3 regions of the Sphingobium sp. LSP13-1-1.1 genome follow, and region 2 is predicted to be linked to each of the others. Evidence: riboswitches for the same ligand, from Rfam matches in the RefSeq annotation. Region 2 holds a riboswitch; each other region holds the start of a gene.
The links. A riboswitch is a leader RNA that binds a small molecule or an ion and turns the genes downstream of it on or off. The one in region 2 is predicted to bind cobalamin.

Region 1: another riboswitch for cobalamin. It lies ahead of MRBLSP13_RS06895 (TonB-dependent receptor); the one in region 2 lies ahead of MRBLSP13_RS00435 (cobalamin biosynthesis protein CobG).
Region 3: another riboswitch for cobalamin. It lies ahead of MRBLSP13_RS22000 (TonB-dependent receptor plug domain-containing protein); the one in region 2 lies ahead of MRBLSP13_RS00435 (cobalamin biosynthesis protein CobG).

The regions. Positions count from the first base shown of each region.
Region 1 is NZ_JBEGHU010000009.1:46,109-52,088, forward strand. Features, by position in the region: gene MRBLSP13_RS06890 (hypothetical protein) at 1-288, opposite strand, end outside; gene MRBLSP13_RS06895 (TonB-dependent receptor) at 356-2,500, opposite strand; cobalamin riboswitch at 2,678-2,919, opposite strand; gene arsH (arsenical resistance protein ArsH) at 3,174-3,920, opposite strand; gene arsB (ACR3 family arsenite efflux transporter) at 3,917-4,945, opposite strand; gene MRBLSP13_RS06910 (GNAT family N-acetyltransferase) at 4,951-5,487, opposite strand; gene arsC (arsenate reductase (glutaredoxin)) at 5,484-5,897, opposite strand; gene MRBLSP13_RS06920 (ArsR/SmtB family transcription factor) at 5,908-5,980, opposite strand, start outside.
Region 2 is NZ_JBEGHU010000001.1:95,965-101,944, forward strand. Features, by position in the region: gene cobI (precorrin-2 C(20)-methyltransferase) at 1-284, opposite strand, end outside; gene MRBLSP13_RS00430 (precorrin-8X methylmutase) at 281-910, opposite strand; gene MRBLSP13_RS00435 (cobalamin biosynthesis protein CobG) at 910-1,974, opposite strand; cobalamin riboswitch at 2,145-2,363, opposite strand; gene bluB (5,6-dimethylbenzimidazole synthase) at 2,436-3,065, opposite strand; gene cobO (cob(I)yrinic acid a,c-diamide adenosyltransferase) at 3,062-3,667, opposite strand; gene cobN (cobaltochelatase subunit CobN) at 3,664-5,980, opposite strand, start outside.
Region 3 is NZ_JBEGHU010000089.1:83,972-89,951, forward strand. Features, by position in the region: gene cobA (uroporphyrinogen-III C-methyltransferase) at 1-221, shown strand, start outside; gene mobA (molybdenum cofactor guanylyltransferase) at 326-862, opposite strand; gene MRBLSP13_RS21995 (threonine ammonia-lyase) at 862-1,845, opposite strand; cobalamin riboswitch at 1,929-2,142, shown strand; gene MRBLSP13_RS22000 (TonB-dependent receptor plug domain-containing protein) at 2,312-4,126, shown strand; gene MRBLSP13_RS22005 (ABC transporter substrate-binding protein) at 4,131-4,961, opposite strand; gene MRBLSP13_RS22010 (FecCD family ABC transporter permease) at 5,084-5,980, shown strand, end outside.

The DNA.
Region 1 (5,980 bases), on a different contig from region 2:
GGCGGAGGCAGGCGCTTTGCCGAACGCGGCAGCGATGCCGCCAGCTTGGCGAGCCGTGACAGGAGCGATGGCGCGCCCGCTCATTGCCGCCGCCGCCCCGTCGTGCAGCCAGACGGGACCGTCCAACCCTTGTTGCAACACGGCGTCGGCCTGAACACTCCCATGGACCTGCTTCCAGTCGATGGGTGCCAATCCCGCCAGCCGCTCCTGCTGGGTCAGCGACGGGAAAGGCACATACATCATGACGATGCCCGACAGGAACCACATCGCCAGCAACAGGCATGTCACTATGCCCAGCCAGCGATGGGTCAGATACAGCCATCGCTTGCCGCGATGACGCCACCGGGCGCGTGCGTCAGAAATGAGCCGTCACCGAAATGTCGATGGAACGGGGGCGGCCCAATATCCACTGCTCGTCATTATAGGTGGTGGTCGCATAATCCTTGTCAAAGAGATTATAGACCCGCAGGTTCGCCGCGAGATTGGGGGTGAACGCATAGGTCAACCCCGCATCCACCACGGCATAGCCCGGCACCCGGTGGCTGTTGGCGTTGTCCGAGAAGCTCCGGCCGACATAGCGCAAACTGGCATTGGCCCGCAGCGCGTCAATGGGCGCCCAATAGACGGACAGGTTCGCCGCTACTTCAGGCACATTGGGTGGCGTGTTGCCGGTATAGCTGGTGCCGCCGCTGATGAAGTCATCGAAATTAGCGTCCAGCACTGTGCCATTCGCGTCGATGCCGAAGCGGTCGGTCAGTTGCAGCGTCACCGAAGCCTCCACACCCTTGGCGGACCGCTGGCCGATCTGTTCTATGGGACTAGTCGGCGTCTGTTGCGCTACCAGCTTCTTCTTGACGATACGATAGGCCGCCAGAGTGGCGCTGCCCTTGCCATCGAGGAACATGGCCTTGATGCCGCCCTCGACCTGATCGCCGGTCGCGTTGGTGAAGGCGAACTGGGTCGCATTGGTGGTGAAGGTGGTCAGCGTGCCGAGCGGATCGACGCCGGTCGAATATTGCCCATAGAGCGAGATGTTGGAGGTCGGCCTATAGACGCTGCCGATCCGCCAAGTGGTGTTGCGGAATTTCCGATTGGTCGCGCCATTGGGAAAGGCATTGACCTCGCTGGTGCTGCCGTCCGGGTTATTGACGATGTTCCAGCGTTGCACCTTGTCACGCTCGTGCCGGATGCCTGCGACCACCGAAAGCTGATCGGTCAGCGCCAGGCGGTCTTCGGCAAAGACGCTATATTCGTTGGTCCGCGTGCGATAGCGGGGCGCGATGCCCTGCGTGTCGTAGAACAGGCCCGGATCGAAGTCGAAGGGATCGACAGCATCCTCCTGTGGGTCCGATCCGAAATCATTGGAATAAGTGAGCTTGATGAGATTGGCGTCGAAGCCGACGACCAGATCGTTTTTCAGGCCCGCAATCGGCTTGCTGATGCGGATGGTTGCCTGATCGCCATATTGGGTCTGGTCATGGAAGATGCCCAGATTGTCCATTCGGTTGATCAGGCCGGCGTCGTCATTGTAGAAATAGCTCTCCAGATTTTTGAACAGACGCTTGCTGGTAAGGCGATAGGCGGCGTTGGAGAGGGTGATGCCTTCGGCCACCGTCCAGTCGGCGGTCAGCGTGGTCCGATTGTCGCGATAGTGCAGGCTGGCGTCCGCGACATTATAGTTGCGCCGCTGGTTGCCCTTCACCAACGCCCCGTCGATCAGTGGCGTGCCGAAATATTCCATCGGCCGCTGATTGCCATAGTCGTTGCGCAGGGTGAGCGTGAAGCTGTCGCTTGGCCGGAAGCGCAGCGCACCCGAGAGCGCGAGGCTCTTGGAATGGCCACGGTCGACATACCCGTCCGACGCCCGGTAGCTGGCGTCGATCCGGTAGGAGAGCATCTCGCCCAGCGGTCCACCGACACCTGCCGCCGCGCGCCAGCTATCCTGCGAGCCATATCCTGCTTCCGCGTCAAATTCGGTGCGTTCGGCATTGGGGGATCTGGTGATGATGTTCACCGCGCCGCCCAGCGCGCCCTGTCCGTAGAGCACGGAGGCGGGGCCGTTCAGCAATTCGATCCGCTCGACATTCCACGGGTCGGTGGGGAAGGTGATCGTGCCCGCAACCGGGAACAGCCGGACGCCATCAACCAGTTGCAGCACCGAACCCTGACCGGAAAAGCCGCGCAGCGACAGGGCCGTGCCGCCATTGCCCGGATTGGCGGAGGTGGTGACACCCGGTGCACGGGTTACGGCCGACATTATGTCCAGATCGCCGCGAGCGCGGATCGCGTCGCCATCAATCTGCGCGACGCTGGCTGGCGTTTCGAGCGCGGTCAGCCCCAGGCGCGATCCGGTTTCCGTCTCTTGGAGCAATGCTCCCGGCCGAACGCCCGACACGATGATTTCGGCTGAGCCATCCGCGGCGGTTTCCGCGCCGGCCTGCTGCGTCGTGGTGGCGGCCAGCCCGGTGGCCAGCCAAAATCCTACATTTTTCCATTCCATTGCATGTCTTCCCGGCGTCACGCGACATTCGGGTGGAGACGTGCCGCCAGCGACGGTCGGCGCACGTCAGCAGCCGGACGCCATAGAGCGACCGCCACGCGAACCGATGCGGCCTCCACCGCCCGTTCGTCGCTCAAACGGAAAGATACCGTGCCTTGGCCATCCCCTGGACCGGGCAAGAGCGACCAGACGCTGGCAGGTCTCCTGGCTCGCGGGTCATAGCTTGATGCACGGCCTTCCCAGACCTCGCAGGATTTAGCGTCCGGTCCAGTGGCTGCCTCCTCACACTGGAGGAAGCGATATGCATCGCGCTCGCCGCTTACAGTTGCAGGGACAGCCCCGGATTTGGATAGCCGGAGCCATCCTCACCGCGTTCCCTTTTAAGCCTCTTTCGAGGCACCGGCGCGATCATGCCTGGGACGACGAAGCCGTCGTCCCAGGCAGAGGTGCGTTAGCGGGAGGGTCAATGCTCCGCAAGAGCCTAATCTCACGCCGCCGCAAGACCGAGCCAAGGCGAGATGGCCGATATCCGCATGAGAACCAGGCGCTTAACCAGCGACAACAGGACACGGGATATCGCGAGCATGGGCCAGAACCCGGCTGAGTCCGTCGTACAGCCGGATGCCATGGTTGCTGATCCTGATTTTCGCCGTGCCGGGCTGCTAGCCGTCAATCAAGATTGCGGCGCTATCGCGACTGCCGAATGGTCAGACTCGGCATCAACCGAAATTCCGGCTTCCTTGCGCTCGGAATAGCGATCCACAAGTTGCGCCGCATGCGGTCGCATAAGTACCGTAAAGCGGACCAATTCCTCCATCACATCGACGATGCGCTCGTAGTAGCTCGACGCCCGCATCCGGCCGTCTTGGTCGAACTCCTTGTAAGCCATCGCCACCGACGACTGGTTGGGGATCGTGAACATCCGCATCCAGCGACCCAGCAGGCGCAGCGTGTTGACGGCATTGAACGACTGGGAGCCGCCGGACACCTGCATGACTGCAAGCGTCCGCCCTTGCGTCGGCCGCATCCCGCGAATCTGGAGCGGCAGGTGGTCGATCTGCGTCTTCATGATGCCGCTGATCTGGCCGTGCCGCTCCGGGCTGCACCAGACCATGCCTTCCGACCACAGCGCATGCTCGCGCAATTCATGCACCGCAGGGTGATCGTCTCCCGCCACCTGATCTGGCAGCGGCAGGTCGCTGGGATCGAAGATCCGCGTCTCAGCACCGAAATATTGCAGCAGGCGGGCGGCCTCTTCCACGGCGAGGCGAGAGAAGGAGCGCTCTCGCAGCGAGCCGTAGAGCAGGAGAAAGCGCGGAGGCGGTTGGTCCGGTCCGAGGCCAGTGGCGGGACGAGCCAGCGCAAAGGCCTTGTCCAAGGCAGGCAGATGATCGGGGGCGGTGAGTTCACGCAATCTCATGCGGCAATGGCTTTCTCATACCAGGGACGGGTTCGCTTTACCAAGGCGACGATCGACAGCATCACCGGCACTTCGACTAGCACGCCTACGACCGTTGCCAGCGCGGCGCCGGAGGTGAGCCCAAAGAGGCTGATGGCGGCGGCCACAGCCAGTTCGAAGAAGTTGGAGGCGCCGATCAGCGCCGAAGGGCCGGCGACGCACCACGCCACGCCGAAACGGCGGCTGAGCCAGTAGGCGATGCCGGCGTTGAGATAGACCTGAAACAGGATCGGCACAGCAATCAGCGCGATCACCAGCGGTTGCCGGATGATCTGCTCACCCTGGAAGCCGAACAGCAGCACCAGCGTCAGCAGCAGGCTGGCAAGGCTGATCGGGCTGATGGCGGACAGGAAATGCTGAAGTCCCTTCTCGCCGCCGCGAAGAAGCGCTCGGCGGAGCAGTTGGGAGATGATAACCGGGACGACGATGTAGAGCCCCACCGACAGCGCCAGTGTGTTCCACGGCACGGTGATTGATGCCACGCCCAACAGCAGGCCGACGAGCGGTGCGAAGGCAAAGATCATGATCAAGTCGTTCAGTGCCACCTGGCTCAATGTGTAGTTCGGCTCACCGTCGACAAGGTTCGACCAGACGAAGACCATTGCCGTGCATGGCGCTGCGGCCAGCAGGATCAGGCCCGCAATATAGGACGAGGATGCGCCTGCCGGCAGCATCGGGACGAACAAATAGCGGAGGAAGAACGTCCCGAGCAGCGCCATCGAGAATGGCTTGATCGCCCAGTTCACCACAAGGGTGACGCCGATGCCGCGCCAGTGTTGCCGAAGGCTATGCAGCGCGCCGAAATCGACCCGCAGCAGCATCGGGATGATCATCAACCAGATCAGCCCCGCAACGACGAGGTTGACGTTGGCGATCTCCAGCGCTGCGATGGTCTCGAAGGCGCTCGGGAGCAAATGGCCAAGACCGATCCCGATCGCGATGCACAGGGCCACCCACAGCGAGAGATAGCGTTCGAACAGCGACATGGTCGTCAGTCCTTCCCGGAAGCAGCCGGCGCGGTCGCGATGCCGCCGCCCAAGGGAAGCTGCATGTAAACCGTGTCGAGCCAGCGGCCTGCCTTCCAGCCCATGCCGGTGAGGCGACCGACATGCTCAAAACCGCAGGACGCGTGGAGCGCTACGGAGGCAGGTTCACCCCCGCCGATGACGGCGACCATCTGCCGGAAGCCATGGGCTTCAGCGGCCTTCAGCAAGGCCATGAGGAGCAGCTTGCCGATGCCGCTACCGCGCCTGTCGTGCGCCACGTAGATGCTGTTCTCGCAGGCATAAGCGTAGGCCGGCCGATCGCGGAACTGCGTGGCGTAGGCATAGCCCACGACCTCAGATCCATCGCAGGCAACAAGGAATGGCCAGTCTCGTCCGGTCAGCGTTCGTATCTTGGCTTCGGTCTCCTCTTCGGTCGGTGGCACGATTTCGTAGGTTGCCGTGCCGTGCAGGACGTGATGCGCGTAGATGGCGGCAATGGCACCGGCATCGCCGATCGTTGCGTCGCGAACCGAAAGGGTCATCGCCTCGTCGCTTCCACGACTTCGCCGTCTTCCTTGACAAATGGGCAGCGCTGCCCGGCCGGCAGCAGATCCAGGACTTCTTCGGAAGGCCGGCAGAGCTTCACACCCAGCGGAGACACCACCAGCGGACGGTTGATGAGGACGGGATGCTCCATCATCGCGTCGATCAGCGCGTCATCGGCCAGGCTTTCGTCGCCCAGGCCCAGTTCGGCAAAAGGCGTGCCTTTCTCGCGCAGCAGGGCGCGCGGGGTGATGCCGGCCCGATCCATGAGTTGCACCAGGAGCGCGCGGCTTGGCGGCGTCTTCAGATACTCGACCACATGGGGTTCGATGCCCGCATTGCGGATCATGGCCAGGGCATTGCGAGAGGTTCCGCAAAGCGGGTTATGGTAGATCACGATATCGGTCATCATTGCCTCTTCAGCAGCAGATAAGTTCGGCCAGCAGCGGCTCGCACAGTTCGGCGCGTCCCTGGCAGCAATCCTTGGCCAGA
Region 2 (5,980 bases):
AGTCCTTCCAGATGCGCGGTGCAATCGGCGTAGAAGGCCGAGAGAAGGTCATTGTAGCGGGGGTCGGACAGCGGGATTTCCGTCGTCACCGGATATTCCATCGGGAATTCAATGGTATCGGCGCGCAACATGCCCTCCACGATGCTGCGGGCATGGCCCGACCGTCCCCGCTTGCGGAAATAGGCGATATGTCGGGCGTCGCGGATCAGCCGGTCGGCACGGACGCTCATCAGGTCCTGCGCGCCCGGTCCCAGGCCAACGCCGTGGATGGTCCCGCCGGTCATTCCGCGGGGCTCGCAATGGCATTGACCGCCGCGACCGTGACGGCGCTGCCGCCAAGGCGGCCCTCCACGACGCAGCAGGGGACGGGTTGGGCGTGCCAGAGCGCCTCCTTCGATTCCGCCGCTCCTACGAAGCCGACGGGACAGCCGATGATCGCGGCCGGGCGAGGGCAGGCGGGATCCTCCAGCATGTCGAGCAGATGGAACAGAGCCGTCGGCGCATTGCCGATCGCAACAAGCGCGCCTGCCAGATAAGGCCGCCAGAGTTTAAGCGCGGCGGCAGAGCGGGTGTTGGACATGCGCTCCGCCAGCGCGGGCACTTGCGGATCGTTCAGCGTGCAGAGGATCGGATTGGCGGCCGGCAGGCGCTTTGCAGTGATCCCTTCGGACACCATACGCGCGTCGCAGAGGATCGGGGCGCCGGCCTGAAGAGCGGCGATGGCAGCTTCTGCGAAGGAGGGAGAAAAGCGGATCCGGGACGCAAGTTCGACCAGTCCCGCCGCATGGATCATGCGCACGGCGATGCGCTCCTCCTCAGGCGAGAAGCGGCCGAGATCAGCCTCGGTGCGGATGATGCGAAAGGACTGCCGGTAGATGGCGGCGCCATCGGTTTCATAGTTTTGGGGCATCAGGGCCTTCCAAAATGGGCGAGGACTTGGTCGGCGGTCATGCCGGTCAACTCCGGCGATGATCCGGCGGGGCCGTTGCGGGACAGGTCGAAGCGGCCCTGCCTGCCGGTGAGAACAAGGTCGGCAGGCGCCTGTCGGGCACAGCCCTTGGCGCAGCCCGACACATGCAGGGAGCCATTGACCAGCGGTGCGAGCCGGGAGGCGAGGCTGCGGGTCGCAACGCTTGCCTGCGGGCATGCAGGCGCGCCAGGGCAGGCATCCATCCCGAGCAGCCGGTCAATGGAGACGTTGTCGGCATCCTCCTTGGCCCCTTCGAGGATCAGGCCGCGCCAGGGGGTGATGCGCACGGCGCAGACATTCCCTTTTTCCGCCAGCGCGATGAGGCTGTCGGCATGGAACTGGCCGAAGGGAATGCCGTGAAACGAGCCGGCTGCCGCCGCCAGCGCTTGGGAAGGTGGGCGGGACGGCGCGGGCGCGACATCCGCAACGGTTGGCAGAGGCGCCTTGTGCCGGGCTGCGCGGCCAGATGCTGCCCCGCCCGTGGCCAGAAACCAGTGGAGAAGGGCGCTCAGGTCGCGAGCCGCGTTTTCGCCCCTGGTCGGGGAACCGAGCATCCGTCCGTCCATCCTCAGCAGCAGCACGCCCGTTGCGCTGCGTTCGAAGCGGAAGTCAGCAGGAACAGCCGCAAGGCAGGGCGCCGGGCCGGCGTCGATAGCGATCCCGATCTTGGGGGGAAGTTCGGGCATTTCATCAAGATGCTCGATCAGGCTGAGGGCGATGTTTTCCGTGTCGTCCCCTGGCGAGGAATCTGGCGTGAGCAGGACATTGCCGCGAGCCTCACGGCCGGGATCGGGATCGGCGAGACCAAGAGCGATGAGTTGCCGGAGCAGTGGAGCATGGCTTTGCTCCGTCACGCCGCGAAGCTGGAGCGCGGCGCGGTTGGTAAGGTCGATCAGGCCGTTGCCGTGCGAACGGGCCGCTTTTGCAAGTCCGATGGCCTGCGGCACGGTGAGGCGGCCCAGGCGCGGGCGCACCCGTACCAGCAACCCGTCGCCTGCCGTCATCGGACGCCATGCCGATGGACACCAGCCGCGAACGGCGGCGGACGATGCGCTTTGCGCGTCTGGCAACGAACTTCACCTCCCACGTCGCAACGACGACCGGAGGATGTCCCCCAGCCGCATTCGTCGCCCGTGCGGAGAACCGAGCCGTGACCATCCCCTGGACCATGGCTAGAGCGACCTTTGCGTTCGGCAGGTATCCTGGCTTGCGGGTCGTCGCCTTGGCACGGGCCTTCCCGGATTGCTCCAGTGGCTGGCCACCCCGGATGGGGGGCCGTCCTTGCCTTGCTCGCCGCTTACAGTTGCAGGGACAGCCGCGGATTAGGGAGTATCCTCCCGCACCGCGTTCCCATTTAAGCCCCTCGCGGGGCACCGACGCGATCGATGGAGCGGGCGGAACCCGTTCCAGCAACGCCTCATAGGCGGGGAGGACGGTAAAGGAAAGAGCCGTTCAGCGGCAATCGTCAGCGCGTGACGATCGCGGAATGCCAGTCGGTGCGATGTTCCCAGCCCCGTCTTTCCAGTTCCGGCGTCGCCTCTTCGCTTACAGGATAGCCCAGGCATATCAGCCCGAGGCAGCGCCAGTTGCCGGGAATGGCAAGCATCGCATCCACCGTCGCAGGATCCAGTATCGACACCCAGCCCAGCCCAATGCCGCGCGTGCGGGCGGCAAGCCACAATGTGTGGATGGCCATCACGCAACTGTAGCGGCGCGCCTCCGGCATGGTGATTGCGCCCAGCCTGTGCCCTGTTTCAGTGCCTTCGTCGCAATAGACGGCGAACAGCACGGGCGCTTCGCGCAGCCCGTGCAATTTGAGGCTGCGGTAAAGCCGGTCCTCCTCCCCGTCATAGATCTTGCCTGCCCGGGCAATCTGGGCATCTACATGGACGGCGAGATCCTGGCGCAGCCCCGGCGTTTCGATCCGGACGAACCGCCAGGGCTGCGACAGCCCCACGGACGGGGCGCTGTGCGCAAGGGCGAGGAGCCTTTCCACCTCGCTTTCGTCCAGCGGGTCGGTCAAAAAATGGCGAACGTCGCGGCGCAGGTGGACCAGATCCTCGAAGGCGGCGATGTCGAAGGCGGTGTGTGTCAGAATTCGATTCCCGGCTGGGCCTTCACGCCGCTGCGGAAGGGATGTTTGACAAGCGTCATTTCCGTGACGAGATCGGCCGCGTCGATCAGCGCTTCGGGCGCGTTGCGGCCGGTGATGAGCACATGTTTCATCGGGCTTCTGGCGGTCACGGCTTCCAGAACCTCTTCCACGGGCAGGTAGTCATAACGCAGGACGATGTTGAGTTCATCGGCAAGGACCATGTCATAGGCCGGATCGGCGATCATGCGTTTCACCTCATCCCACGCTTCGCGCGCCAGGGCAATGTCCCGGGTCCGGTCCTGCGTATTCCAGGTGAAGCCTTCGCCCATCGGCTTGAACTCGACATTGTCCGGAAACGCGTCGAACACCCGTTTTTCTCCGGTGGTCATCGCACCCTTGACGAACTGGACGACGCCCACCTTCCTGTCATGGCCAATGGCGCGGACCACCATGCCCAGGGCAGCGGTCGTCTTGCCCTTGCCCTTGCCGGTGTGGACGATCAACAGGCCCTTTTCCTGCGTCTTGGTGGCCATGATCCTGTCATGGGCGGCCTGTTTCTTCTTCATCTTTTCGGCATGTTGTTCGGGCGTGCGTTCGATCATTGCGAGGCATCCTTGATTTGGGAGAGAAGCATGGCGGCGCTGTTCGACCGGGGTTTCCAAAGGGCGCGGTCCAGCGCCTCGTGGAGGCGGGCGGCGGTTTCACGCAGGGCTGCCGGATTGGCCTGCGCCATGAAGGCGCGGACCGTCTCATCCTCCATGAAGGCGGCATGGACGGCGTCGAAATGATGGTCCTTGACGGCATGGGTCGTGGCGGCAAAGGCGAACAGATAGTCGACCGAGGCCGCGATTTCGAACGCACCCTTATAGCCGTGACGCATCATCCCGGCGATCCATTTGGGGTTGGTGACGCGGGCGCGGACGACCCGGCCGATCTCATCCTCCAGCGTGCGGACGACAGGACGTTCGGGGCGGCTGTGGTCGTTATGATAGCTGAGCGGCTTCCTGCCGGAGAGATGCTCGACGGCGGCGGCCATGCCGCCTTCGAACTGATAATAATCATCGCTGTCGAGCAGGTCGTGCTCGCGATTGTCCTGGTTCTGTATCAGGGCGTCGACGTCGGTCAGGCGCCGGGCGAAGAGGCTGCGTTCGCTGTCGCCCTCCACCCCGCCGCCATAGGCATGACTGCCCCAGTCGAGATAGACATTGGCCAGATCCGACCTGTCATGCCAGATCCTCTCGTCGATCATCGCCTGAAGGCCTGCGCCATAAGCGCCGGGTTTCGACCCGAAGACGCGGCTGCCTGCCCGGCGCAGCGCGACCTTTTCCGCCATGCCCTCCGCGATCAGGGCCGCGGTTTCCGCCTGATGGCGCGCTGCGGCCGGGTTGTCTTCCTCCGGTTCGTCCAACGCCATGACGGCGCGGGCTGCGCTGTCGACAAGGTCGATCTGCTCCGGGAAGGCATCCCGGAAAAAGCCCGAAACACGCAAGGTGACGTCGACGCGCGGGCGGCCCAGTTCCGCGATCTTCATGACCTCGAACCCGATGACGCGGCCGGAAGCCCAGTCCCAGCGGGGACGCGCACCCATCAAGGCAAGCGCCTGCGCAATGTCGTCGCCGCCCGTGCGCATATTGGCGGTGCCCCAGGCCGAAAGGGCGATGGCGCGGGGATAGTCGCCCTCGCGCTGGAGATAGTCCTGCACGATGAGATCGGCGGAGCGTTGCCCGAGATTCCAGGCGGCGACCGTGGGCACGGCCCGGGTATCGACAGAATAGAAATTGCGGCCGGTGGGAAGGACGTCGGGCCGGGCCCTGGTGGGCGCTCCGGAAGGGCCGGGGGCGACGAATTTGCCGTCGAGGGCGTTAAGGAGCGCGGCCTTTTCGGCACGTCCGCAGGCATCGACGCGGGGCGCGAGATCGGCTTCTATGGCCTTGAGAACGGCCTCGCTTAGCGGGCCAGGGGTGCCCGGCCGCTGAATGCCGTCATGCCCCTGTTCGCGGGACAGATGGTCCACCAGGTCGATGGCAAAGAGTTCCAGCCGTTCGACCGTGTCGCCCCTGGTGCGCCAGGGGGCCTTCGCGACAGCCTCCAGGGCGACCGGGCGGGCGCCGGTCCATGCCTCGCCCATCACGCAATCCAGGGGATCGAAATCCAGCGCCAGATCATCGGCCAGCGCGCGCAGCAGCGATTGCTGGCCTTCCTCCATCCCTCTGGGACAGCGGGCGAGGGCGATGAGGAGATCCCGGCGGAGACGGCCTTCCGGGCTCTGCGTGAAGACATGCAGTCCATCACGGATCTGCATTTCCTTGAGTTCACACAGATAGTTATCGATTGCTGCTAAGGCCTCGTCTCCGCTTCCTCGCGCGCCTGCATCCCTGTCCAGTCCCTGCGCGGCGGCGAGCGCCAATATGTCCTTGCGCAGCGTTTCCAGCCGGCGGGGGTCCATGCCGGCGGCAAGATAATATTCATCGACCAGCGCCTCCAGCTCCTTGAGCGGACCATAGCTTTCGGCGCGCGTCAGCGGCGGCGTCAGATGGTCGACGATGCACGCGCCGATGCGGCGCTTCGCCTGGGTGCCTTCGCCGGGGTCGTTGACGATGAAGGGGTAGATTTGCGGAATCGGTCCGGCGCAGATTTCCGGGAAACAGCTTTCCGACAGGGCGACGGCCTTCCCCGGCAGCCATTCGAGATTGCCATGCTTGCCGACATGAACGACGGCATGCGCTCCAAACGCGTCGGCCAGCCAGATATGGAAGGCGAGATAGGCATGGGGCGGCGGCAGCGCCGGGTCGTGATAGCTGTTCCTGGGATCGATATGATAGCCGCGCGAAGGCTGGACGGCGACGACGATGTTGCCGAAACGGTGCGCCGGCAGGTGGAAGGCGCCGTCGCGGAAAAAGGGATCGGCTTCGGGT
Region 3 (5,980 bases), on a different contig from region 2:
ATTGCCTGATCGCCGCCGGGCGCGATCCCGAAACGCCGGTGATGGTGGCGGTCAATGTCTCCCTGCCGACGGAACGGCTGATCCGGGGCAAGCTGTCGGCTCTGGCCTTCCTGGTGCGGACGATCAGCGACGAAGACCCGACGCTTCTGCTGATCGGGGAGGCGGTGGCCGGGACGCATGCGCCGGTGGAGACCATGGCGGCTGTAGCCCTGACCAAATAATGCTGACCAAATAATGACCCGCGAAGCCGGGATTCCCGTTCAAAGCCGGAACGGGATGCTTTCGCGGCTTGCCTCGTTCAGGTGCCTTGGCGGAAGCACTCCATTCATCGACTGTCCTTTGCCAGAGCCTGCAGATCCTCCGGCCGGTTGATGTTGGGCAGCACGAATTCGGGCCGGTCGACGATCCGGGCGCCGACCCGCTCCAGCCAGCCCCGGATCGATCTGTTATTGTCCTCCGCCAGATGGGCATCCAGTTCGCCCGCCAGCGAAGCGGGCCAGAATCCGGCCAGTTGCTGCCCCTTGAGGATGGCGGGTTCAGGGCCGATCAGGGCCAGCGCCAGGCCGTCCGGATAGGCGGGCACGTCGCACCCGGTCGTCAGCACGGCGTCATAACCCTGCGCCAGGGCATGATGCAGCGCCGCGTTGAGGCCGCCCAACGGCCCCATGTCCGCGGCGGGCCGATCCGCCAGCCCGATCATGCCCTCCACCTGCCGGCCGCATACCACGACGGTTTCGACATGGCGGCCGAGAGCCTCCACCGCATGCTCCAGCAGGGTGCGCCCCTCCAGCATCGCCTGCGCCTTGTCGCTGCCGAACCGGCTGGACCGCCCGCCAGCCAGCACCGCCCCCATCAGCCGCATCATGCGCCGCCGCCTATGATCCGGGCATAGCTGTCGGGATCGACATTGCTGCCTGAAAGCACCACGACGCCGGCCCCTTCGGCAGGCGGAGCAATTCCGGCCAGCATGGCCGCCAGCGATGCGGCTCCGCCCGGCTCGACCACCAGCTTGAGCACGGAAAAGGCAAAGCGCATCGCGTCGCGCACCTGATCGTCGCTCACCGCCAGGCCCCCGGACAACAGCGCCTGGTTGATGGGAAAGGTCAGCGCTCCCGGCGTGGGAGACAGCAGTGCGTCGCAGATCGACCGCGCATCGGGCGACACGCTTTCCCGCTTGCCGCTGGCCAGGGACCGCGCCGTATCGTCGAACGCTTCCGGTTCCACCGCATGGATGTTGACCTCGGGCATGCGCGCCTTCACCGCCGTCGCGATCCCCGACACCATGCCGCCGCCGCCGCAATTGACCAGGATCTGGCCGATCTTCGCGCCAGCTTCGGCGGCCTGCTCCATGATCTCCAGCCCGATCGTGCCCTGGCCCGCCATGATGAAGGGATCGTCGAAGGACGGCACCAGCACCGCGCCCCTCTCGGTCGCCAGCCGCGTGGCGATCTCCTCCCGGTTATCGGTGAAGCGGTCATAGGCAACGACTTCGGCGCCCAGTGCCCGCGTGTTCGCCGTCTTGATCGCGGGCGCGTCGGCCGGCATCACGATCGTCGCCGCGATCCCCAGCAAGCGCGCCGCAAAGGCGACGCCCTGGGCATGATTGCCCGATGACCAGGCGACGACGCCTGCCTTTCGCTCCCCGGCGTCCAGCCGGGCCAGCCGGTTGTAGGCACCGCGGAACTTGAACGATCCGCTGTGCTGCGCGCCCTCGAACTTCACCAGCACCCGCCGGCCGCAGCGGGCGTTGAGCGCCGCATTTTCCAGCAGGGGGGTGCGGATGGCGGCGGGGGCGATGACCCGCGCCGCATCCTCGACATCGGCGGCGTTGATGGCGAACGACATGCAATCTCCTTCTGCGGCTGCCCCTTGGCATGGCCGCCGCTTTCCCTTATGGCGCCCGGCGCGGGCAGGGCAAAGCCCCTGCGCGCAAGGAAGATCGCGCCGGTGCCCGGAAGGGCTGAAAACGGGAATGCGGTGCGGACGGGAAGCCGTCCCAATCCGCGGCTGTCCCTGCAACTGTAAGCGGTGAGCGCGATGCACTTCGGCCCCCAGGGCCGGCCACTGGACGCAAGTCCGGGAAGGCGTGCATCGCCGCATTGACCCGCGAGCCAGGAGACCTGCCGGCGCATGGTCGCTCTTGCCTTGGTCCAGGGTATGGCCACGGCACGGTGTTCTCCGTCTGAGCGACGAAGCGGCGCGGGGCCGCATCGGTGTGGGGGAGGGCGCGGGCGCCAGCCATTTTCCCCTGTCCGGCCGCATGAGCGGATGCCCTGCGCCATGTTGCATCGCGCTCAGGGGGAAGACAGACATGTTGAGGATTTCCGTTTCCATCGCCGCCTTGCTCGCGGCCGCACCTGCGCTGGCGGAGGATGAGATCATCGTCACCGCGCTGGGCATCGAACAGCCGCGCGACGAGGTCGGCCAGGCCGTCACCGTGATCGACGCCGACACCATCCGGACCCGCCAGAGCGTCAGCGTGGTCGACCTGCTGGCTACCACGCCGGGGGTGCGCTTCAACCGCAGCGGCAGCCTGGGCGGCGTGACCGGGGTTTCGCTGCGCGGCGCGGAAACGACGCAGACGCTGGTGCTGATCGACGGGGTCAAGGTCAACGACCCCAGCGGCATCGGCGACATGTACGATTTCGGCAATCTGCTGACCGGCAATATCCAGCGGATCGAGATTTTGCGCGGCTCCAACTCGATCGTCTACGGCAGCCAGGCGATCGGCGGCGTCGTCAACGTCATGACCGGAACGCCCGGCACCGGCTTTGCCGGCAATGCCTCCGTCGATTACGGCTACAGCAATACGCTGAACGCGAAGGCGGACGTTTCGGGCGGCAGCGGCATCGCGTCGGGCGGCGTCGGCATCGCCTATTTCAACACCGACGGCATTTCCTCCGCCGCCAGCGGCACCGAAAGGGACGGCTATGAGAATATCGCCGCCAATGCCAGGCTGAAGCTGTCCTTCACCGATACCCTCAACCTCGACCTGCGCGGCTATTATATCCATGCCGACCTGGATACCGACAATGGCGTGGTGGACAGCACCACGGACTCCTCGAAATCGGATCAATATGTCGGCTATGCGGGCCTCAACCTTGCGTTGCTCGACGGCAGGCTCACCAATCGGGCGGCCGTCACCTGGTTCCGCATCGACCGCGACTATACGTCCGCTTTCGGGCCTTATGCCTATTCCGGCACCAATTTGCGCTTCGAATATGAAGGGATCTACCAGCCGGTGGATCAGGCGAAGCTGGTCTTCGGCTATGAACATGAGCGGCCCGACTATGATTTTTCCGGCTTCGGTTCCACCGAACGCCACAAGGCCGATATCGACAGCGTCTATGCGCTGGCCGTCGTCAAGCCCCTTGCCGGCCTGTCGCTGACCGGCGGCGTGCGGCATGACGATCACAGCCAGTTCGGCGGCGCGACGACCTTCGGCGCCAACGCCAACTACACGCCCAATGCCGGCGCGACCAATATCCGCATGAGCTATGGCGAGGGGTTCAAGGCGCCGTCGCTCTACCAGCTTTACGGCGCCGATGTCGGCAATGCCGGCCTGCGTCCCGAGCGGTCGAAAAGCTACGATATCGGTTTTGACCAGAGGCTCGACGGCGACCGGGCGATCCTCTCCGTCACGGCGTTCCGCCGCGATACCAGAAACCAGATCAACTATGATTATTCGATCGGCCTCTATGGCGGGTATAATAATCTCGACCGCACCCGCGCCAAGGGGGTGGAGGCGATGCTGACGCTGAGGCCGGTCGATGCGCTGACCGTCACGGCCGCCTACAGCCATGTCGATGCGCGCGACCGCAGTAGCGGCGCCCGGCTGCCCCGCCGCGCCCCCGACGCGGTCAGCGTTTCGGCGGATTATGTCTGGCCCTTCGGCCTGTCGACCGGCGCCACCGTGACGATGGTGGGCGACAGCTTCAACGACGCGACCAATCTGGTACGGCTGGACGGCTATGCGATAGCGAACATCCGGGCGTCTTTCCCGATCATGGAGAAGCTGGAAATCTATGGCCGCATCGACAATGTCACCGATGCGAAATACGCCACGGTCTATGGCTATGGCACCTATGGGCGATCGGCCTTCGGCGGCGTGCGTGTGCGCTTCTGACGGCTTATGGGCGTGGCGCGGCGTTGATCTGCGCCGCGCCCCTGCGCGCTGCGCCGTCAAGCTGCGCCGTGATGCTCCTTGCGGCGTCGACATAGGCGGGGCCGCCGCACACCGTCCACGCCTGCGGCACGCGGATGCGCGGAATGGCGCGCAATATCGGATGGTGCAGCATCTCCGTCCCCTGATCGACCACCTTCTCGCTCCCCGCCTCGACGATCAGCCAGTCCGGGTGGGCGGCGATCATCTCCTCCAGCGAAAGCTGCGACAGTGCCGGCTTGCCCAGCCTGGTCGCCAGGTTGACCAGGCCCACGCGCCGCATCAGGTCGTCGACCAGCGTGCCGGTGCCGGTCATATAGCCGCGCCGCTGATAATAGGCGGCGACGCCGCGATGCTTCGGATGGGGCAGGGCGGCAAGAGCCCGGTCCATGCGGGCGATCATCGCCTCGCCCCGTTCGGGATGGCCGACCGCCGCCGCCACCTGCCGGATCTGCGCCAGGATCATCGCATAGCTGTCCGCGCTCGCCAGTGCCAGGGTCCGCCATCGGCCCGGTGGCGCGCCGACCACGTTGTCGCCCGCCGGAAAGCCGATCAGCAGGTCCGGGCGAAGCGCCAACACTTCCTCGGAAGGGCGCTTGAGGGTACGGAAGGCGCGGGCCTTGCCGACCGCCGCCGACAGTTCTGGGTCATGTCCATAGGGGCTGAGCGCTGCGATCTGCGCCGGATCGGCCAGCGCGAGCACATATTGGTCGGCGCAGGTGTTGAGCGACACGATGCGTTTCGGCGGAACCGGCGCGGCGCCGGTCAGCGAAAGGGCGCAAAATGCGGCAAGGATCATTCTTCTGCGCACCCTGTGGCCCCTGTGCTGCGCCCCAACAAATCGTGCCTCGACACACTCCCTCGCGGGAATAGGGAGCGCCTGGACAGATGCTGTAGCAAGCAGGGAGGAACGCGCAAGCCATGAGCGCCCGCCGCCACCCGTTGCTCATCCCCGCGCTGATCGTATCGGCCCTGCTTGCCGCGCTGGCTTCCCTCGCTCTTGGCGCCGTTCCGCTTTCTCCGGCCCGCGTCCTTGCTGTCCTCGGCGGTGGCGGCGACGACGTCGCCCGCGCCATCCTTCTCGACCTGCGCCTGCCCCGCATGCTGCTGGGCCTGATCGTCGGCGCGATGCTCGGCCTCGCGGGTGCTGCGCTCCAGGGTTATCTGCGCAACCCGCTGGCCGAACCCTCGGTCTTGGGGGCGTCCAACTGCGCCGCGCTCGGCGCTGTCGGCGCGCTCTATTTCGGGCTGGCGCAGGCGCATCCGCTGGCGCTTCCCGCGCTCGCCATCATGACCGGCCTGATCGGCATTGGCGCGCTGTTCCTGCTCGCCGGCCCGGCGGAAAGTCCGCTCACGCTCATCCTCGCCGGCATCGCCATCGCGACGCTCGCGGGGGCGGGGATCAGCCTGTCGCTCAACCTGTCGCCCAACCCCTTCGCCGCGATGGAGATCATGAGCTGGCTGATGGGCAGCCTGGAAAACCGTGCCTATGGCCATGTCTGGATCGCGCTGCCCTGCGTCGCCATGGGCGCGGCGCTGCTGCTTGGCGACGGGCGGACGCTGGACGCGCTGACGCTGGGCGAGGATGGGGCGCAGGCGCTTGGCATCGATCTTCGCTGGGCGCGCATCCGCCTGATGCTGGGCGTCGCCATAGGCGTCGGCGGCGCCGTGGCGGTGTCGGGGGCGATAGGCTTTGTCGGCCTGATCGTGCCGCATCTGGTCCGACCGCTGACCGACCGCTCGCCCTCCGCCATTCTGCTGCCCTCGATGCTGGGCGGCGCGGTGCTGCTGACGCTGGCGGACATCGGCGTGCGGCTG